Regions from separate parts of the Ruegeria sp. CE12 genome, predicted to be linked through region 2. Evidence: riboswitches for the same ligand, from Rfam matches in the RefSeq annotation. Region 2 holds a riboswitch; each other region holds the start of a gene.
What was found. Region 2 has a riboswitch for cobalamin ahead of ACR0IO_RS09400 (aromatic ring-hydroxylating oxygenase subunit alpha). Riboswitches for the same ligand answer to the same signal wherever they lie in the genome.

Region 1: linked by a shared signal. The riboswitch ahead of ACR0IO_RS05140 (DUF1636 family protein) and the one ahead of ACR0IO_RS09400 (aromatic ring-hydroxylating oxygenase subunit alpha) in region 2 are both predicted to bind cobalamin.
Region 3: linked by a shared signal. The riboswitch ahead of ACR0IO_RS05070 (CbtB domain-containing protein) and the one ahead of ACR0IO_RS09400 (aromatic ring-hydroxylating oxygenase subunit alpha) in region 2 are both predicted to bind cobalamin.

Annotation. Positions count from the first base shown of each region.
Region 1 covers NZ_JBQFRS010000002.1:61,851-69,185, reverse strand. Annotated here, with positions in the region: gene ACR0IO_RS05150 (NAD(P)-dependent oxidoreductase) at 1-570, opposite strand, end outside; gene ACR0IO_RS05145 (LysR substrate-binding domain-containing protein) at 687-1,571, shown strand; cobalamin riboswitch at 1,644-1,853, shown strand; gene ACR0IO_RS05140 (DUF1636 family protein) at 1,924-2,313, shown strand; gene cobW (cobalamin biosynthesis protein CobW) at 2,310-3,365, shown strand; gene cobN (cobaltochelatase subunit CobN) at 3,369-6,662, shown strand; gene cobG (precorrin-3B synthase) at 6,659-7,335, shown strand, end outside.
Region 2 covers NZ_JBQFRS010000003.1:144,288-151,622, forward strand. Annotated here, with positions in the region: gene ACR0IO_RS09385 (autotransporter domain-containing protein) at 1-588, shown strand, start outside; gene ACR0IO_RS09390 (hypothetical protein) at 729-992, shown strand; gene ACR0IO_RS09395 (FAD-binding oxidoreductase) at 1,283-2,365, opposite strand; gene ACR0IO_RS09400 (aromatic ring-hydroxylating oxygenase subunit alpha) at 2,371-3,594, opposite strand; cobalamin riboswitch at 3,707-3,910, opposite strand; gene ACR0IO_RS09405 (AMP-binding protein) at 4,267-5,769, opposite strand; gene ACR0IO_RS09410 (hypothetical protein) at 5,681-6,526, opposite strand; gene ACR0IO_RS09415 (hypothetical protein) at 6,523-7,335, opposite strand, start outside.
Region 3 covers NZ_JBQFRS010000002.1:50,515-57,849, reverse strand. Annotated here, with positions in the region: gene cbiE (precorrin-6y C5,15-methyltransferase (decarboxylating) subunit CbiE) at 1-485, shown strand, start outside; gene ACR0IO_RS05095 (cobalamin biosynthesis protein) at 482-850, shown strand; gene cobM (precorrin-4 C(11)-methyltransferase) at 847-1,641, shown strand; gene ACR0IO_RS05085 (cobyrinic acid a,c-diamide synthase CobB) at 1,628-2,950, shown strand; gene cobA (uroporphyrinogen-III C-methyltransferase) at 2,947-3,675, shown strand; gene cobF (precorrin-6A synthase (deacetylating)) at 3,668-4,411, shown strand; cobalamin riboswitch at 4,456-4,661, shown strand; gene ACR0IO_RS05070 (CbtB domain-containing protein) at 4,698-4,868, shown strand; gene ACR0IO_RS05065 (CbtA family protein) at 4,873-5,571, shown strand; gene ACR0IO_RS05060 (hypothetical protein) at 5,636-6,130, shown strand; gene ACR0IO_RS05055 (DUF1636 family protein) at 6,127-6,471, opposite strand; gene ACR0IO_RS05050 (DUF302 domain-containing protein) at 6,624-7,088, shown strand; gene ACR0IO_RS05045 (thiamine pyrophosphate-binding protein) at 7,168-7,335, shown strand, end outside.

The DNA.
Region 1 (7,335 bases), on a different contig from region 2:
AGCCTTGGCAGTGACCAGGGCTTCGGCACAGGTGATCAGGTTGGCGGTGGCCAGATAGTTGGTCAGCACCTTCAGAACCGAAGCAGACCCCAGGTCACCGGTATGCAGAATGCGGCGCCCCATGGTTGTCAGAAAGGGCAAAATCCGTTCAAATGTTGCGCGGTCACATCCGGCAAAAATCGAAATATTGCCCGTAGCTGCACGATGGCATCCCCCGGAAACAGGGCAATCTACTGCGGCGCCACCGCGTTCGATCACCATGGCACCCAACCGTTTCACCTCGGCCTCATCAGTGGTGGACATCTCCATCCAGATCTTGCCCGGACCAACCTCTGGCAGCATTTCCTGCATCACGGCATCCGATGCCGCAGGGGATGGCAAGCAGGTGATAACCGCATCACAATCCCGCATCAGTTGCGCCGGACCTTCAGCAGCCTTGGCACCCTGCGCAACAAATTCAGCAACCAGATCCGGGTTCAGATCATGAACTGTCAAATCAACCCCGTTACGCAGCAACGAACCCGAGAGCTTACCCCCCACATTCCCCAGACCGATAAATCCAACCTTCATTGCGAATCCTCCCTGTGGGCTATGCCCGAACCGTTTTCACGCGGAGTATTCACCTTGATAACCCACAAATGAAACGAATAATAATCGATCTTATGGGCAAAAATTTTTGGTGATAAATGGATCGTTTACCAAACCCTTCCTGGCTGCGTAGTTTCGAAGCTGCCGCTCGGCATCTGAATTTCACCGCAACCGCGCAAGAACTGGGTCTGACACAAACCGCGGTATCCCTGCATATCCGCTCATTGGAAGCCGAGTTGGGCCAACCTCTTTTCACTCGACAGGCAAGACGACTGGAATTGACCGAGCTTGGCCAATCCTATGCTTTGACCGTTCGGCGCGCTCTGTCTGACATAACCCTTTCGACCAACAGTTTGTTTGGCCCAGCGTCTCAGCAGACGCTGACCATTCGCGCGGCAATTTCAACCATGACTTATTGGCTGGCTGCCGAACTACCTGAATTCACCAGCCAACATCCCGATATCCCTGTGCGATTGGTGACTCACATCTGGAATGACACCATGGGTTCTAGCGATGTGGATATCGATATTCGGCTGGGCTATGGCGACTGGCCGGGGCTCAGGGCAGAGAAGCTTTCGGATGAATGCCTTGTTCCGGTTTGCAGATCCGGCACCACAGCGCCAAGCAAGGCAGAGTTCCGTGAAAGTCCTCTGATCCATATCCTTGGGTATGAAGACAACTGGGCGCGATACTTTGAGGCACATGGCATTCACCAGCCTGAACTTCAGTCTCAGTATTCGGCAGATACCACGGTCACCGCGTTGCAACTTGTGATGGCGGGGGCAGGCTACGCCACAATCCTTGAACGCTTTGCCCGGAATGCGATTGCGCAGGGTGCGCCCTTGCAGATCGCCGGACCACCGATTCCCTTTGCTCAGTCCCATTACCTGATCCGCTCAGATGGCGCGCCCCGCCCGACGGCCTCTGCCCGCCTCTTTGAGACCTGGTTGCAAGAACGGATCAAAGCGGATGCCGCTGACTGACCACTGCAAGTCGCTTTTCCATCCCGGTGATCTGAGAGCGCCTCCATTCGCTTGACAACGCCCCTTTGCTTGCCGCATGTCCCTTTCGTTGGTGTCTGTGCAAGCAGATGAAAAGGGAATGCATCAGCGGTATGGAATGCCGTCAAATGCAGCCGCCCCCGCGACCGTGACCGGAGAAGGTGCCCAAAGCCACTGGCCTGCAGGCCGGGAAGGCAGGACACCTGCCAGAGGATACCTCTGACATCCGCAAGCCGGGAGACCTGCCAACGCCCGAAGACCAGACCGGACGGGGTGTTCCGGTGTCGGGCCAAGGCCCGCGCATACCCCGTCCCCCGAAAACCGTGAAGGGGGGATGAGAGACGTGACCGAGACGACACCAGTTGAACTGCTGGTCTGCACCACCTGCCGGCGTGGCCTTCCTGTCGAGGAAGATGACCAGCGCCCCGGCACATTATTGCATAAAGCGCTGACCGAGGCCGAGCTGCCAGATGGCATTGATCTTAAGGCCGTTGAATGCCTTTCGAACTGCGATCAGGGGTGTTCGATCGTACTGCGTGGCGGACCATCCCGCTGGACCTTTGTGTATGAGAACCTCAACGAAACCGACCACGTCGAGACCATCGTCGAAGGCGTCACCAAATATCTCGCCACCGAAGACGGCCTTGTGAAATGGCGTGAGCGCCCTGAACATTTCCGCAAAAACTGTGCGGCCCGCATTCCCCCGATTGGAGCCCTGAAATGAGCAACCTCGAAAAACTTCCCGTTACTGTAATCACCGGCTTTCTGGGCTCGGGCAAAACCACACTGGTCAAGCACCTGATGCAGAACCCGCAGGGCAAACGTCTGGCCGTTGTTGTCAATGAATTCGGTGACGTTGGCGTCGATGGCGACATCCTGAAATCCTGCGCCATTCCCGATTGCCCGGCGGAAAACATCATGGAACTGGCCAATGGCTGCATCTGCTGCACCGTGGCCGATGATTTCATCCCCACCATCCAGGCGCTGATGGCGCTGGAACCGCGCCCCGATCACATCCTGATCGAAACCTCCGGCCTCGCCCTGCCCAAGCCGCTGCTGAAAGCGTTCGACTGGCCCGATATTCGCTCGAAAATCACCGTCGACGGCGTGATCGCTCTGGCCGATGCCGAGGCCGTCGCGGCCGGTCGGTTTGCTCCGAACGTTGAGGCGGTGGACGCCCAGCGCCTAGCCGATGACTCGATCGACCACGAAACGCCGCTGTCTGAGGTGTTTGAGGATCAGATTTCCTGCGCGGATATCGTCCTGCTGACCAAGCCCGATCTGGCTGGCCGCGAAGGTGTGGCGAAGGCCAAAGAAATCATCGCCGCCGAAGCTCCGCGTCCCCTCCCCGTCGTCGAAGTTGCCGAAGGTGCTGTCGACGTGCGAGTCGTGCTGGGTCTTGAAGCCGCAGCCGAAGATGACATGGAGGCTCGCCCGTCGCATCACGACGGCCATCACGACCACGAGCATGACGATTTCGAAAGCATCATTGTCGAGTTGCCAGAACAGACCGACCCGGTTCAACTGGTCGCCAATATCGAACGTCTAGCGAACGAGCTGAACATCCTGCGTGTCAAAGGCTATGCTGCCGTTCAGGGCAAACCGATGCGTCTGCTGGTGCAGGCTGTAGGTGCGCGTGTGCGTCACCAATACGACCGACCATGGGAACCCGGCGAGGAGCGCCGCTCGCGTCTGGTCGTGATTGCCGAGCATGACGACATCAAAGAGGCTGCGATCCGCGATATCCTCGTAGGTGTAGCCGAGGCTGCCGAGTAAGCTATGCATGTCGTCTTCCGCGAAAGCCACGGGTTAGAAGAAACCGAAACCCCGACCGATCTGGGCCAGAGCCCAGCGGATCTGGTGGTGCTGTCCTTCTCGGACAGCGACCTTGGCGCTTTCGCGGCAGGCTGGCATCGCGGTGGCGGTGCCGAGGGGCGGATGCCGACGATGCGGCTGGCCAACCTGACCGCACTGAAACACCCCTTGTCAGTTGATACCTATGTTGAACAGACGCTGGAGGGCGCGAAGGGCATCCTGATCCGATTGATCGGCGGCGTGCCGTATTGGTCCTACGGGTTGCAGCAAGTTCTGGCGCTGGTACAATCCAAAGGCATCGCGCTGGCTGTGTTGCCTGCTGACGGGCGTGAAGATACGCGGTTGGACGACTATTCAACGCTACCAGTTTCGACGCTGCGCCGACTCGCGCATCTGTGTGACACCGGTGGAGAAGTGGCCGCGCAAGCTGCGCTGGCCCAGATGGCACTGGCCGCGGGGCTTTATGCCGGGCCGGTGATGGGTGCAAAAACCCTGCCAGAATGCGGAGCTTGGTGCCCCGATCGCGGCGTTATCCCGGTAAACAAGGCCTTCTCGGGCGGGGCGAAGCGCATCCTTGTGAGCTTCTATCGGGCCTATCTGACCTCGGCGGACACTGCGCCGATCGCAGCCTTGATCCGCAGCTTACGAGACCGTGGTCTGGACGCGGTTGGGCTGTTCGCGCCATCTTTGAAAGCGCCCGCAGCCGCCGATTGGCTGCGTGAACAGGTTGTTGCCCTGAACCCATCCGCAATCATCAATGCCACTTCATTCTCGGGCAAAGGCGCGTCGGGGACATCTCCCTTGGACGCTGCTAATGTGCCAGTGTTTCAGGTTGCTCTGGCGACCTCGCGCCGCAAAGCATGGGCTGAGGCGGAACGCGGTCTTTCGCCTGCCGACCTCGCCATGCACGTGGTATTGCCCGAAGTGGATGGACGTATCTCGGCCGGTATCGCCTCTTTCAAAGAGCCCGGCAAACACGACCCGCACCTTGAGTATTCTCGCTTTGCCCATCGGGCTGAACCTGAACGGATCGAAGCGATCATCGACCGTGTAACTGGTTGGTTGAACCTGAATGACCGGCCCAAAGCAGATCAAGTGCCCGCTCTGGTGCTGTCCACCTATCCCGGCAAGGACTGGCAGATGGCCCATGCGGTGGGCCTTGATGCACTGGCCTCGGCCGAGGCGATGCTGGCCGATTTGCAGGATGAAGGCTATGACACTGCACCCGCAGAGCCGATTGCCGAAACTCTGCTGGACGCCCGCATTTCGTGGCCGCTGCAGGATTACCTCACCGCACTTGCCCAGTTGCCCGAGCAATTACGTTCAGATCTGAAAACCGTCTGGGGCAACCCTGAAGATGACCCGGTATTCACCGAAGGCGCGTTTCACTTCACTGCAGTGCGCCGAGGCAAAGCGCTGGTCGCGCTTCAACCCGAACGCGGCACGCCTGAATTGCGCGATGACGATTACCATGACTTGTCGCGCACCCCGCGCCACAGCTATGTCGCGTTCTATCTGTGGCTGCGCAAAAGCCTTGGTGCCGATGCGCTCATCCATATCGGTGCACATGGCACGCTTGAATGGCTGCCGGGCAAATCGGTCGCCTTGTCCGACAAATGCTGGCCCGAGGTTTTGATCCGCGATCTGCCGGTGATCTACCCGTTCATCGTCAATGACCCCGGCGAGGCCGCGCAGGCCAAGCGCCGCATCGGGGCTGTCACGCTGGGTCATATCCCGCCTCCGATGAAGGAAAGCGGCACGCCGGATCGGATGGTTCGGCTTGAATCGCTGCTGGATGAGTTCTCGAACGCAGACGGGCTAGACCCCAAACGTCGCGACCGCTTGCAGGAAGATATCCGCGACGAAGCGCAAACCATCGGACTTGAAAGTGACCTGGGCCTCGATCAAGCCACCTGCACTGCCGAGGCAATCACCCGCATCGACCGTTTTGTCTGCGACATCAAGGAAAGCCAGTTTGGCGACGGTTTGCACATCTTTGGCCGGGTACCTGAGGTGGCGAGCAATTTTGACCCTGCCCCCTCAGCCCACGCCGAACGCAGTGCCCTGATCGATGCACTGGCCGGGAAACGGATCGAGGCCGGACCGTCGGGCTCACCCTATCGCGGACGCTCGGATGTGCTGCCCACTGGGCGGAACCTATACACAACTGACCCGCGTTCGGTTCCGACCCGTGCCGCATACACCCAAGGCGTGAAACTGGCCGAGGAACTGGTGCGCCGGCATCTGCAGGAAGAAGGCGATTATCCCAAAGGGTTGATCGTCGACCTGTGGGGTTCTGCCACGATGCGCACAGCTGGCGAGGAATTCGCCATGGCTTTGCACCTGTTGGGCGTGAAACCGGTCTGGGACAAGGGGTCTGAGCGGGTTTCCGGCATCGAGGTGCTGCCGATTACCGACCTCAGCCGCCCGCGTTTGGATGTCACTCTGCGTGTATCGGGCCTGTTCCGTGACGTGTTCCCAACGCTCTCGGCGCTTTATGGTCAGGCCGTTCGCGCTTTGTGCGAACGTGACGAAGCGCCCGACTGGAACCCCTATGCGGGGCAGGTTCCGGCAGCCCGCGTCTATGGCCCGGCGCCGGGCAGCTATGGCCTGAACATGACTCATCTGTCCGAAACCTACACCGATGAGGCGCGCGAACAGGCCGGGCAGGCCTGGCTGGACGCCAGTTCATTCGCGCTGGAAGGCGAGCATATCGCACAGGACAAGGACGGAATTACCCAGCGGGTCGCCAACGCCGACAGTTTCGTCCACCTGCAAGACTTGACTGAAACCGACCTTCTGTTGGCCAATGACTATGCCACCCATGAGGCCGGGTTTGCCGCTGCCAAGCAGATCACTGGTGGCACTGCGCAGCTGTATCATCTGGACAATACCAACCCCGAAAATCCACGTGCGCGTACTCTGCCCGAGGAAATCAGCCGTGTGGTCCATGCCCGTGCAGCAAATCCCGCCTGGATAGGCGGTATGCAAAGGCACGGGTTCCGTGGTGCGGCCGAGATAGCGGCCACGCTGGATCACATGGCCTCGTTCGCGCATCTTTCCGGCACAGTCGCGCCGCATCTGTTCGACCTGTACCACGACGCCACTCTTGGCGACGCAGAGGTCGATGCCTTCCTGCAAGAGGCCAACCCTCAGGCGCATCAGGCCATGCAGGATCGGTTCCGTGCGCTGCTGGAGGCCGGGCTTTGGAATACGCGGCGGAACTCAATCCGCGCTGATCTGGAGGGGCTGGGATGAGTGCCCGCTCCCCAAAACCTGTAGTCCAGGGTTGGTGCCCCGGCGCACACCGACCGATGATGTCAGGTGACGGGCTGGTGGTGCGGGTGCGTCCCCGGCTGGCGCGGCTTAGTGCAGCTCAAACGCTGGGGCTTTGTGAATTGGCAGAGCGGTTCGGCAATGGCACCATCGACCTGACTAACCGCGCCAACCTGCAACTTAGGGGCGTCGCCGAGGCGGATCATCGATCACTGTTGGCCGAGCTGGCAGCGCTGGACCTGCTGGATGCTGAGCCGGGAATTGAAGTGCGGCGCAACATTCTGGTCTCGCCGCTCTATCAAGCCGAAGATCTGACCGCTCGATTGGCACACGAATTGATCGAAAGGCTGGGAGAACTCCCCGCCCTGCCCGCAAAGTTCGGCTTTGCCATCGATACAGGGCCCAAGCGACAGCTGGCCGGAGATTCGGCTGATATTCGACTGGAGCTTGGAGAGGCTGGATTGATCCTGCGCGCTGACGGTTGCGAAACGGGCCGTTCCGTGACCGAGGCTGAGGCAATAGACCGATTGATCGAACTCGCTGTGTGGTTCTCGGCGCATTTCACTCCCGAAACCCGCCGCATGGAACGCCTGATCTCATCCCGGCAGCTGCCGACTGAGTGGCTTGGTGATCACCCTTGCGCAATTGGTGAGCC
Region 2 (7,335 bases):
GCCGACGCTTACGATGCAACGCTTAGCGCGCTTTGGGTAGCGGATAGTCAGTTCTATGTCGAAGGGCAGCTTCGCTATGGGTATTTCGACGGCGAGATACGTCCCAACGGCGGGGCAGCCGTGGATGCCGACGGCAGTGGGTATGAGATATCTGTTGAAGTGGGTAAGCCCTTCAAGCTGCAGAGCGAATGGACGCTCATCCCTCAAGTGCAGGTCATGTACAGCGATATCGACATGGACGATGTCCCTGATCGGGTCGAGAGTGGTCGGATCGGATCCCTGGTGGAAGGCGACACGTTAACAGCCCGGGTCGGACTGCGCGCTGAACGTGCCATAGCAAACAACTCAATGCTCTACGGTCAAATCGATTTCTACCATACGTTCAACAACACGACTTCGGTGGTATTTGGGCAAAATACAGTATTCACCGAGCGCGGTCAGGACACAGCGGTCCTGACCTTAGGCAGCAATGTCCCTCTGTCGGATCGCTCGCAGTTCTATGCTGATATCACCGGTGAAAGCGGATTGGGGAGCAGCTCGGATGACTACAGCTTCGGCTGGAACATCGGCTTTGAGGTCCAGTTCTAAAGCGAAATGGTGTTCAGGCGTCAGCTTGATGTCTTCTCTCAAAACCTTGACGTGTCAGCGCAATAAATCCGGGCCGCAGATTGCCAGACTGGTTTCACACACAGCGTATCAAGCACGCTCAATCAAAAGGGACCAAGAAAATGAGAAAGACTCTGATTACATCCGTCACCGCATTCGCCATTATTCTGAGTGCTGGAATGTGCATGGCTGGACCGTTGCGTGACCACAGCCAACGGAGCAATGCACATGATGTTCGCTCGGCAGTTTCACAAACCCGCACGCACGGTGACACAAAACCCAAATATCACCAGACCATCAAAAAACCTGCCCGTGGTTACGGTTCGACCTCAGAAAACTCGATTGATGAAGATTGCGTTGATGCATGCACTGATGCCTTGTCATAAGCACACAGAGGTCTTTCCAGCGGATGCTTGAAGTTGCGTTTCATTCACAAGCATCCGCGCAAAAATCGTATAACTTGGTGATGAAGTTACCACCTGAGATCATTTCGCGATCATCTTGGCAGGCATACAGGGACCATCCGGCTCCCACCTTTGTTGGATTTATAGATATTGAGATCACCCAAAGCCGTTCGAACACTGCCTGAAGAGTTGCCTGTCCAAACTCGAAGCCAACGCATCGAAACCGCAGCAAGTGCCAGGCTCACCACGGTTTCGATCGTGACACGATCCACTTAAACCTCGACTTCAACCTTGCCTATAGCGTTGGAACAGCAGGCCAGAATGTAACCCGCCTCGATGTCGTCTTCCGAGATTCCGCCATTGTGGACCATGTGAACATCGCCAGAGGTTTTCTTGACCTTGCAAGTACCGCACACTCCGAAAGTACATCCCGACGGAATGTTCAAACCAACCGAGCGCGCGGCGGCGAGAATTGTGTCGGTCTCGGCTACTTTGGCAGTCACACCCGAGGTCGCGAACAGGATCTCTGCACTGCTGTCATCGTCGAGTACAACGTCATCCAACTCAGGTAGATCTGCCTCAGTTTCCACTGGTGCGCCAAAGCTCTCCTGATGGTATTTGTCCATATCAAAGCCAAGACCAGCCAGAGCGTCCCGCACCGCCTGCATGAAGGGCTCAGGGCCACAACAATAGACCTCGCGCTCAAGGTAATCAGGCGCCATCAGACCCAGCATCAACTGGTTGAACTGACCCTGATATCCCGTCCACGGACGGTAGCGATCCGGCTCTTCAACAACGAATTTCAGATCCAAACCATCAGTACGGCTGGCCATCTGCTCTAACCGCTGCCGAAAGATGATCTCGGACGGTCGTTTGGCGCAATTGATGAAAACGACATCCAAATCACGACCTTCATCCCACATACAGGTGGTCATCGACATCATCGGGGTGATGCCGGAGCCAGCCGAGATAAACAGGTACTTTCCTGCCTGGCTTTGGGCGTTGGTAAACAGCCCCCCAGGCCCAATGGCTTTGAGACGCATACCGGGTTGAAGGTTGTCCAGCATCCAGCGCGTGCCGATACTGTCGGCTTGAGCTTTGGCAGTGATGGTTATCGACCGTGGCCGCGACGGCGATGATGAGATCGTATAGGTGCGATGCACGACCCCTCCGGGTTGACTCGGAGCTGGGATTTCGAGCGTCAAGAACTGACCTGGATGATAGGCGAACTGCGCCCCAGACGGGGCACGGAATGAAAAACTGGCGGTGTTCGGCATCTCGGGCACGACAGAGACGCATTCCAGCATTTCGCCATCCTGCCAGATGGCCGAAGAGAGCGTGTTCAGATCTTTCATCAGCCTTACTCCGCCGCCATCGTGTCCGGCGCCAAGCGAGCCGACAGCGTGTTGCAATACCAATCCACGAACTGCAGCACGCCGGATTCCTGAATGGGTGAATACGGACCAGGTACATAGGCCGGACTGTTGATACCCTGCTGGTTGTCCTCAACCACCTGCCGGTCTTCGTCATTCGTGGCGACCCAGACTTCGGTCAGACGTTTCACGTCGTAGTCAACGCCTTCAACCGCGTCCTTGTTGACCAACCATTTGGTAGTGACCTCAGTCTCTGTCGGGCTGATCGGAGTGACTCGGAAAACAAGCGAGTGATCGGCAAGGAAGTGGTTCCACGTGGTCGGATAGTGGAACTTCAAAAGCGATCCCGCATCGGCAAAGGGCGACCGACCCAACCAGCGGCGCACGGCAGACTTTCCGTCCATCGTATAGCTCTCAGCGCCTTCTTTCAGCGGCATACGCGCCAGACGGTATTGACCGTCGTCATTCAGGTAGAACTGCGAAGGCATGCCCGCAGCCTGACACCGGTCGAAATGGGTCTGCATGTAGGCTGGTGTCTCACCACCTTCGATCCCTGTAACGCCCGGATCGTCGGGAAAAGTCCGGCACAGAGCACGATGGTTTCCGCCGCAGTGATAGCACTCGCGGTTGTTTTCCCAAACCAGCTTCCAGTTGCCGTTCTCGATGATTGAGCTTTCAAAGGCGACCTTTGCATTCCCCAGATCGTGCGGCTCAAGATAGGGGCGCGCGATATTGGCGAACGTATCGAAATCCGGGGCGTCATCCGCCAAACAGATATATACTAACCCGGCGAGCTCACGGCAGTGAACTGTCTTCAATCCATGCTGTTTGGGATCGAAGTCCGGCCCCATGTCACGGGCCCATAGCAATGAGCCGTCAAGTTCGTAGGTCCACTGATGATACGGGCAAACCAGCTTCGGCGCATTGCCTTTTGCTGCCTTGCAGATGATCGAACCGCGATGACGGCACGTGTTGTGAAACGCTCGTATCTGGTTATCGGAGCCGCGCACAATAATCACTCGGTAGGCGCCTACATTGTACGTAACGTAGTCGCCCGATTTCACCAACTCACACGCGGGAATGGCAAACAGCCAGTCGCGATAATGGATGGTTTCAAGGTCGGTCTGAAAAATCTCGGGATCGGTATAAAACGCCTGTTCCAGAGCATAACCCGGGTTTCGACGCGCCAACAGGCCTTGGATATTGTTCATTTCTGGCTCTCCTGCCGCGCCCCGCGGCATTGCTTGGGCAGATGACAAGGAGGAACCGTCCGGAGGCGCGCGAGGATCGCGTCCGAAACCCGTGCCCCCACCGCCACCCGCGGTTTGACATATCTGAGAGGCTGGTTTCCGGACTTGAAAGGGACTTGCGCCCGGTTGCGACACCTTCCCGGGATCCTCGTCCCAGTGGTTGATTGTCGAACCTGACCTTCCTTACCGTTGCGGGGGCAGTGCCGGACTTACACCGGCTTCCCAATTCTCCGCTGCCTGAGAATCAAACAGCGGCACCTCACGAATACCAAGTTATTTCAGTCGCTTTTAACCGCTGAAATACTTGCGACATTCGCGGACGCAAAACAGACATCGGATTCCTCGCACGCAAATCAATACGTTCTATTGTTCTCCTCAATCCAATCTTCAAATGGTTTGGCCCAGTTAGGGCAGCTTCTCGTCGACGCTACGACAAAAGCCTCTAATGAGCCCAACAGCATCTTGGACTTTTTCGCAGCTTGTAGCCGGAAAAACGGTCATTCGAGCGGCGTGCAGATCTACTGGCAATTTCTTTTTATAAGTTGCCGGACTTTTTTGCCGATTAATAGGCAGATACAAAACTGTGCTCGACTGCGGTTTCCCGTCGGAACACTGATGGTAAATTACCGAGGATCAACAACCCAACAAGTTAGCAAGTTTTACTCGGTCAACTTTGGAATTGTGGCGTTTGTCCATTGGTATTTTTCTCACGTGGATCACTTTGGCAATACCCAGTTCCCGCGCCAGACTACTCCAGTTTGATAGCCGACCCGCGTCACCTTCAATGCATAAAGCGGGGCTTTCTTCGAAGTTCATAAGCGCACTGTTCGTCACGCCTGGCCATTGCCGGGCTGCTATTTCGATTGCGAAAGGAAAGGTGCGGCCAGTTGGGGTTCTTACATCGCTCCCCAGTCTACCCAGCAGCCACAAACGCCCCCGTTCATCCAAGTGACCCGCGTCGCCTGTTCGATGCCATATCGTGGTGCCGTCTTTGATTTTGTTTTCCTTGGAGTGCGAGGGATCAAGATAGCCATCATTTACATGATCGCCCGCGACCTGAACTTCATCGTTTCGAATTCGGAGTTTGATTTGCGAAACCGGAATCCCGACAAGAAGCCCCTTGCCTGCGGCCATTTCACGTTGGTCAACTTCGGAGATGTCACGCACATCAAGATGCGCAATCGGTTCAGCTTCGGTTGACCCGTAGACGCAGACCACGTCCAGACCAGTATTGGCGAGCAGCCTCTCAACCAGGTCAGGAAACACCGGGCCGCCGCCGGTGAAAACCGTGTGCAGTTGGCCGGTATCTTTACACTGCGCAAGTTTTTCGCACAAAGACGGTGGGATCAGAAGCCGTGTAACTTGCTGCTTCGATATCCAGCCCGCTAACTGCTCGCGAGATAGTCGATCCAGATTGCTCATTTTCCAATTCGGCAAAACAGTCGTACGCCCGGCCGCAAGGTTTATCAGGGTGAAAACCGGGAACGCAACCAGATCCCGTTCAACTGCATCACTGTCTAGAAGCGGCGCAATGGCATCATGTTGCGCCATCAGAAACGCGTGGCTGCGGGGTATGGCCTTGGCTTGACCTGTGGTGCCGGAAGTGAAGGAAATGAGCGCTGTGTCACTGTCATGAACAGCCGCGACTCCGGGGTCACTGCCGGCATTGCCTGGTAGTAAAAGACGCAGCTTAAACAGTTCCGGCACAACGAACTTCAGCAACGCAAAATAACCTGATGCGCAAAAGGCCTTGGATCGGGTCGTTCTCGCCGCGTGACGCAACCCCGCGAGCCCCATTGCCGGTTCAGGCAAAACCACCGTCGCGCCCAATGACCATAAGGCCGCAAGGCTAGCGTAAAGATCAGCGTTTACCGGCATCGCCAGCAGAACGTGATCGCCATGGCCAACCCCCTTGCGTTTCCACTTACTGACCAATTTCTGTGCTCGCATCTGCACTTCGCTAAAGGTGACCTCGCGACCGTTGCCCTCAACAATGGCCGTCCGGTCCGGGTGTCGATCAACCGCAATGGCAAAATGGTCCAGCAGGTTAGCCATCCAGACGCAGCCCAAACAGGTTGTACCGCCTGAATACCGTTGCCCCTTCGACAACGCTGCGATTGGCGGATTGGTTGTCATCATGGATCAACGCGTGGATGGCGGACTCATAGCCAAGCTTCAGGGCTGACATATGGAATTGACTGGCCAAATGGCGACCTGCGCCACGTTCAAGGCTTGCATAGGTCTTTAAGATTGCCGCTGTCGGGTTTGGGCCTTCTGCATAGTTCGGAATGCCAAACAGAAAGCCCGCCAATGAGCCGTCCGGACGCCGGGCAAAAAAGATAAGCTCGCGCTTCAGCGTCGGAACGACAGGCATGTACATAGAAAGAAAATCACACTCAGAGATAGGCTTATAGAAAGCGTTTCGGGAAAAAGCCTCGACAGATAGATGATACACTTGCCGGAATAATTCTTCGGGGTTGGTTCCGTCCCAGGGCTCGACATTAAATGCGTCGGTTGCAGCAGGAGAAGAGCTGGCCGTTTTTGCCAATGACACACGTGCCGAGAAATACTTGCTGATGGTGATAAATCCCGCCGCCTTAAACACGTCGGGCTCATGTGATTTGTTCGTCGGCTCCATCAAAAAGGGTGCTGAACCGTCACTGTACGATACAAACCGATAGCTGTGCCAAGTATCTCCGGACATCGGACCAATGATCCGATCAACCCCGGCATGCCGGACACGTTCAATTGCCATTTGCAGAGCTTCCAAGCCGGCCTCTGGGGTCTCACACGAGAAGTCGCCGATTGTTGCAGCTGGAACACCAGCCCAATCGGGGCCCTGCAGATAAACAGACAGTTTGGCGCCGTCAGTCTGAATGCTCTCTTTCGTCATGATACAACTCCGGTGACAAACCCGTCGCCAATAGACCCTGCTATGAACCAAATGTAGTAGGCAAGCGGGGGCAGAGCCGCCAAAAGCGTGAGCCTCGAAACACGGTTCTTTTGGAGTAATTGCGGAAAAAACAGGGGCACAATCGCCATAATTACGAGTGATACAAGCGAGAGTGCTGTCAGGGGTTCAGCCCAGTTCGATTGGTCAGAATTCAGGGAAACCGCCCAGATACGAATTAGAAACAGGACCGCGGCAACCAGCGGTATCGCAATAGGAATAGTGCGCAGCGCCACAGCAGTGAGCCCCATGGCCAACCCCATCGCACTGACCCCAAAAAAGGATATCGCATCCCATCCCGTTGCATTTCCCGCCGCAAGCCAACCGAACCCCAGAAGCCCCAAGGCGGCTACGATGTCCAGATCGGGATACTTACTGTCACAAGGAGAAGCAGTACGCGCCCAGCCGTGTGCGGCAAGAACCATGATAGGCAGTACTGTGTTCTGCAATTTTGCGGCTGCCAGCAGCAGAAAAACCGCAACAACATAGACACGGGTCGTATGTTTGGTGAAACCCAGCTTTGTTCCCACCACGCCGAAACTGACCAGAGCAGCAAAGAACAAAATGGTTAGCACGGCCAGCTCTGCCAGGGAGCTAAAATAATGGGCTTTCAGAAAAATCAACAAGCCGAGCGGCAAGAACAGATTGTCAAAGCCCCGCCAGCTTTGTGCCTCGACCAATGTGCCAAAGGCCGCAACCATAAGGGACAGCATCATGATGTTGGACGGCGGGAGTTTCGACAAAAACAAAAA
Region 3 (7,335 bases), on a different contig from region 2:
CCCTGACCCTTTCGGCTTTGGCTCCACAGCGGGGCGAGCATCTTTGGGATATCGGGGGCGGTACCGGATCAATCAGCATTGAATGGCTGATGTGCGACCCTACCCTGACCGCAACTTCGATTGAACCGCGCGAAGACCGCGCCGAACGCATTCGCAGAAACGCCGATACGTTGGGTCAGGATCGTCTCATCGTCGTGCACGGCACCGCACCGGACGGGTTGTCGGGGCTGCCCCGGCCCGATGTCGTTTTCATAGGCGGTGGTCTCAGCGAAGAGCTTCTGAACTGGTTACAATCCAACCTTTTTACAGGCACGCGGCTGGTCGCCAATGCGGTTACACTTGAAAGCGAGGCTTTGCTGGCCAACTGGCACGAAAAGCTTGGCGGTGAATTGCTGCGCATCGAGCTGGCGCAGGCGTCAGCGCTTGGTCCCCGGCGTGGTTGGAAATCAGCCTACCCGGTTGTGCAGTGGAGCGTGACGTTATGATCGTCGCAGGGCTTGGGTTTTCCTCAAACGCCACCGCAGAGAGCCTGCAGGCGGCATTCAATCTCGCCACTGCCGATCATGCTGTGGAAGCTCTCGCAACAGTCGCGGACAAAGAAGGGCACGAAGCACTGACTGCCTTTGCCGAATCGACCGCCCTGCCCCTGCATTTCATAGCTGCTGCCGATCTGGCGGGTCAGCGCACACTCACCTGCTCGAACCGCAGTCGTGCCACCTATGGCACTGGCAGCGTGGCCGAAGCATCCGCTCTTGCCGCAGCCGGACCCGGTGCGCGGCTACTCTCACCCAGACAGATTTCGGACGATCGCCTTGCGACATGCGCGATCGCTATCGGAGGACAGATATGACCGTTCATTTCATCGGTGCCGGACCAGGTGCCGCCGACCTGCTGACCCTGCGCGGACGCGATATCATCGCATCCTGCCCAGTATGCCTCTATGCGGGCTCATTGGTGCCAGAGGAGATTCTGGGCCATTGCCCAGAAGGTGCAAAGATCGTGAACACCGCGCCAATGGATCTGGATCAGATCGTGGCCGAAATCAAAGCAGCTCACGAAGCCGGACAGGACGTGGCGAGGTTGCATTCAGGCGACCTGTCGGTCTGGTCGGCCATGGGTGAACAGATTCGTCGGCTCAAGACCGAAGGCATTCCGGTTAGCGTAACACCCGGCGTGCCATCTTTTGCCGCCGCTGCCGCATCTCTTGGAACCGAACTGACCCTTCCCGGGCTTGCTCAATCTGTCGTCCTGACCCGCACTCCCGGGCGTGCGTCGTCGATGCCCGAGGGTGAAACGCTGGAAAACTTTGCCCGCACCGGCGCAACATTGGCCATTCACCTGTCGATCGGCAATCTGGACAAGGTGATTTCAGATCTGGTGCCTGCCTATGGGGCTGACTGTCCAGTGGCCGTTGTCTATCGCGCCAGTTGGCCGGATGAGCAGATTATCCGCGCCACCCTGGCAACCCTGAAAGATGCGCTGGACGAGAGCATCTCTCGCACAGCATTGATCATGGTAGGCCCAGCACTGGCCGGTGAAGGTTTTGACGAAAGCTGTCTGTATTCCAAAACCTATGACCGCCGCTATCGCCCGCAGAGCGCGGAAAGCCCGTGGTCGAGCTGGAGCCATGGTGATGACTAATCCTCCCGGAATTCTGATTTCGGCACCATCCTCAGGCACCGGAAAAACCACAGTCATGCTGGGTCTTTTGCGCGCTCTGGCCGAAGATGGACTGACGGTACAACCGTTCAAAAGCGGCCCGGATTACATCGATCCCGCTTTTCACAGAGCGGCGACTGGCCGGGACTCGTTCAACCTGGATAGCTGGGCGATGGGTGCGCCTTTGCTTAACGCGATCTCGGCGCAGTCAGAGGGCGCAGATATTGTCGTGGCCGAAGGTTCCATGGGACTGTTTGATGGGGTCGCCAAGCCCGGCGAACTGGGCCATGGGTCCAGCGCTGAAACAGCCCAGCGCATGGGCTGGCCTGTCGTATTGGTGCTGGATGTTGGTGGTCAGGCGCAATCCGCGGCAGCCACGGCGCTGGGGTTCCGAATGTATAATCCGGACCTTCCTTTTGCCGGTGTGATCCTAAACCGTTGCGCGAGCCCGCGGCATGAACGCCTGACACGTCTGGGTATGGAGCGTGCGGGTCTGCCGGTGTTGGGTGTGTTGCCGCGTCGGGGTGATCTAACTTTGCCAGAGCGGCACCTTGGATTGATACAAGCGGTCGAGCACCCTGATCTGGAAAGCGCGATTGCCGGATACGCGGCCTTTCTGCGTGAACATGTGGATCTGGATGCGATCAGGGAGGCTGCCTCCTCAGGCCCCAATGGGCCATCTCCGACCGCGCTGCCGCGCCCCCCGGCCCAAAGGATTGCGCTGGCCAAGGACGAAGCATTTTCCTTTACCTATCCGCACCTTCTCAAAGGTTGGCGTGCTGCGGGTGCTGAAATCCTGCCATTCTCGCCGTTGGCCAATGAAGCGCCTGCCGACGATGCAGATCTTGTCTGGCTTCCAGGAGGTTATCCTGAGTTGCATGCCGGCACTCTGGCAGTCGCTGACACTTTCCAGACTGGTCTACGCAAGCACGCGGAAACCCGTCCAGTACATGGTGAATGCGGTGGATACATGGCTTTGGGGGACGTGCTGATCGACAAGGAAGGTACGCCACACAAAATGGCGGGACTACTCGGTCTTGTGACCTCCTATGAGAAGCGCAAATTCAACCTCGGGTATCGCAAAGCCGAGTTGTTGGCAAAGATGCCCGGTTTCGCGGTTGGTACAGCGCTTCGCGGGCACGAGTTCCATTATTCGTCTATTGTCGAACAGCCCGATGCCCCTCTTGCGCGAGTCTTTGACGCAGAAGGTGCGGAAGGACCGCAGACAGGATCAGTTCGGGGCAACGTCACCGGCACATTCTTTCATCTGATCGCAGAGGCCTCAGCATGAGCGGTTTCGTTTCGTTCATTGGCTCAGGCCCCGGAGATCCGGAACTACTGACGCTCAAGGCCGTTGACCGGATGCAAAAGGCCGATGCGGTTTTGTTCGACGATCTCAGTAGCGGACCTATTCTTACCCACGCCCGCGAGGACGCAGATTTGGTGGGTGTAGGAAAGCGTGCTGGTCGCCCCTCACCCAAGCAGGATCATGTGAGCCGTCTGCTGGTCGACTATGCACAAACCGGTGCCCATGTCGTTCGCCTGAAATCAGGTGACGGAGGTATGTTCGGTCGGCTTGAAGAAGAACTGGTCGCGCTGAAGGCGGCGGGGATCGAGTATGAAATCATCCCCGGAATTCCATCTGCCGTCGCCGCCGCGGCAGCCGCAGGCATTCCGCTGACCCGCCGCCTGACAGCTCGCCGTGTACAATTTGTCACCGGCCACGATGTCAGCGGCAAACTGCCCGAAGATTTGAACCTGCCGGCGTTGGCGGATTCGGGGGCGACCACAGTTGTTTTCATGGGCAAACGCACTTTCCCGCTACTTGTTGAGGCGCTGCAAGCACATGGTCTGCCTTTGGACACGCCCGCGCTGATGGCAGAATCTGTCTCGACACCCGATCAGTCGCTGCACCGCTCGACCATCGGAGCGTTGTCGGAACGGCTGCAGTCTGAAATCGGAACAGCCCCGGCACTGATACTCTATGGACCGCTGGCGGAGTTCGATAATGTATGAACTGAGCCTGATAGGGATCGGTACAGGCAATCCGGATCACGTGACATTTCAGGGTGCCGAGGCTATTCGTGCAGCTGATCTGATCCTGATCCCGCGCAAGGGTGAGAACAAGGCAGATCTTGCCGGCGTACGTGAGAAGATCATTTCTCAAGTCACTGAAGCGGCTCCGCAAATCGCCTATTTCGACATCCCCACGCGTAGGGCCGATGATGGCTATCTACGTGGGGTGGATGAATGGCATGATGCAATAGCACTGCGCTGGCAGGAAGCGATCGCATCCCATCCTGATGCACAATACGTGGCCCTACTAATCTGGGGCGATCCCTCACTTTATGACAGCTCGCTGCGAATCGCTGCGCGTCTCTCACCGCAACCGATCAAACGGGTGATTCCCGGTATCACGGCCCTGCAGGCCCTGACCGCAGCACATGGGATTCCGATCAACGATATCGGCGCACCTTATGTCGTTACAACCGGTCGCCGTATCCGGGACGAGGGTTGGCCTGAGGCTGCTTCAACCGTCGCAGTGATGCTGGACGGCGAATGTTCGTTCCAGAGCCTTGATATGGCAAATTATGACATCTGGTGGGGCGCTTACGTCGGTATGGAAGAAGAAATCCTGATCAACGGAAACTTGTCCGAAGTTTGTGATGAGATTCTCTCAACTCGTGCACAGGCAAGGGCTGATCATGGCTGGATCATGGACATCTACGTTCTGAAAAAGCGTGTGAATTGACGCAAAACGTCGCAAATGGCGATTGCGCAAACCTGTGCTTCGCGGCTAAATGACCGGGTCTGGTCCTGCCGGAGACATCCGGATGCTAAGAGGGAATGTGGTGCGACTTCGTCTGAGGTCAAAGCCAAAGCCGCCCCCGCGACTGTAAGCGGTGAGCCCCTGTTCAACCAGCCACTCCCGAATTCGGGGGGAAGGCGAACAGAGGCACCGACCCGCGAGCCAGGAGACCTGCCAGGCGAACGTAGAAACACCAGCCGTCGGGTGCGACGGCACTGGAGGACAAGAAATGACGACACAAACTCAAACAGCATCTGCTGCAAAGACAGGCTTTCTGCCGGTAATGTTCGCAGTGGTTCTGGGCCTGGGTATCATCACCCTGACCGGCCATGTTCAGGCATCTGGCTTGCATGACGCGGCACATGACGTGCGCCACGCAACCGGTTTCCCCTGCCACTAAGCAGATGTTCAGTCGCATTTTGACCAGCGCGTTGTTCGCTGGTGCTGCAGCGGGGCTGATTGCCGCCTTGCTGCAGCTTGTATTTGTGCAACCCGTTCTGTTGCACGCCGAGCTCTATGAGTCCGGTGAACTGGTGCATTTCGGCGGAGAAGCTGTCACGGCCCATCCCGAGCTACCGGGCATGTTCTCTGAGCTGACACGCGACGCGCTGAGCGTCATCTTCACCATGCTCACCTATACCGGTTACGCACTGGTTCTGGTTGCCCTTATGTCTGTGGCCGAAGGTCAGGGTCACAAGATCGATGGTCGCACAGGTGTTCTGTGGGGTCTGGCGGGCTTTATCGCGGTTCACTTTGCACCCGGCTTTAGCCTGGCACCCGAAGTTCCTGGCGTTGCTGCTGCAGATGTTTACGCACGGCAAGTCTGGTGGTTCGCCACCGTCGCGGCTGCGGCGGTTGCCATGTGGCTGATTGCGTTTGGTGGCAACATCATCAGCTACGTGATTGCGGCAGCGTTGCTCGTTGCTCCACATCTGATCGGCGCACCCGAACCGGATGTCTTCACCGGACCGGTCCCAACCGAAATCGGTGCTCTGTTTGCCGCACGTGCCTTTGGCATCGGCCTTGTCGCATGGGTTCTGGTTGGCGCATTTGCCGGTTACTTCTGGCAAAGCGAAGGCAAACGCGCCGAAGCGGCAGCCTGATACCCCAATATGTCATCCCGCCGGGCCCCGCCCGGCGGGTTCTTTTTTGGCTCAAGGAACAGAAATGGCACGTTCACTTGCCCTCTTTGCAATTGGTCTGGTCTTCGGCGGAGGCGCTGGTTTCGTTCTCGCCGCGGCCAATGGCGTCACATTTGACGGCCACGACCATGCGGACCCCAATCAACATGGCGGTTCTCATGCCGAAGCCATGGCGCATGATCACTCGACCGCCATCAACCTGCCTGCCGGTCAGGATGCGCCCGGTCTGGAAATTGCGGTAACGCAGGACCCAATGGCCGGATGGAACCTGCACGTCATGCCTCAGAACTTTCGGTTTGCGCCCGAAAACGCCTCTGCTGCGGACAATCCCGGTGAAGGTCACGCGCATGTCTATGTGAATGGCACGAAACTCGCCCGCCTTTATGGCAACTGGATGCACATCTCCGATCTGCCCAAGGGCGAGGTTGAGATTAAGGTATCGCTGAATGCCAACAGCCACAGCCCGCTGATGGTCGAAGATGTGCCGGTCAGTGCTTCGGTAACTGTACAGGTGGACTAAAGCGCCGGAATACGCGCCCGCAAACACAAGCGAAGCCGTCCGCATGGTCGGGCGTCTTCGATCCAGCCAGCGGGGCTGTCCAGATACGCTCGACAAGTCGCAGCAATATCATCCGCATCTGCAACGATATCGATACCCGAAAAAACATATGACGCCATGCCTTCGCCCTGCAGGCCGATCGACGTTGGTTCGCTACATCCACTGAAACAGGCGTGTTCTGCGATTTCGATCTCCGCCGTAAGATCGATGCCAGTCAATGCCGCTTGTACGGCTTGCCGTTCGGCATCACGATCGCGCGTGCCGGAACAACTGGTGCAAATTAATAGCCGGGTCTGCGCCAAATACGTTTCACCTTAATCTTGAGTTCCGCTGTTTCTGAAGCTTTCAGCGCTGTGACACAAGCCCGTGGTCGCGATGAGCGCACGAGAATGTGAGTGCACCGGAAAGTGATATCTGGCATCAATCTCACACTCAAACCCTTGGAGGTTGCTTGATGAAATCGCTATGGTCTGTGCTTTGTCTGTTGGCTCTGCCCGCATGGGCTGAGTTTACGGAACCACTTTCTGGCTGGGCTGTCTATCTGACCGACAAGAGTTATCAGGAGCTCGTAGACGATACAAAGAGCGCAGTGAAAGAAAACGGTCTCATCGTGGTAACGCAGGCCGGACCGACCAAAGCGGCCGCTGCCCGCGGGATTACGATCCCCGGAAATCGCGTGATTGGCGTTTTCAACAATGACTATGCAGTTCGCGTTCTCGAGACTTCGACAGCGGCTATGATCGAAGCCCCGATCCGGTTCTATGTAACCGAGAATGAAGATGGCACAGCCACCCTGTCCTACAAGACACCCAGCTTTATTTTTGCCCCATATGTCTATGAGGGTGGTGAGCCTTTGGCCGACATTGCCGAAGAATTGGACGATAAGTTTCAGGCCATTGCTGAAAGCGCAGTCAAATAGTCACACTGACGTGATGCGCCTTGCGTCCCGGAGCGTCCTCCGCAATCTGCTGCGTAACACGAATTTCGGAGCATGACTGATGCAGGACCTGTCCCCCCGCGCTGCTGATCTTTTGGCCCAAAGGCTGTATGAGGCCGGTTGCCGTCACGCATTTGGTATGCCCGGCGGTGAGGTACTGACACTGGTCGATGCGCTCGAACAGGCTGGAATCACCTTCCATCTGACCAAGCACGAAAACGCTGCGGGA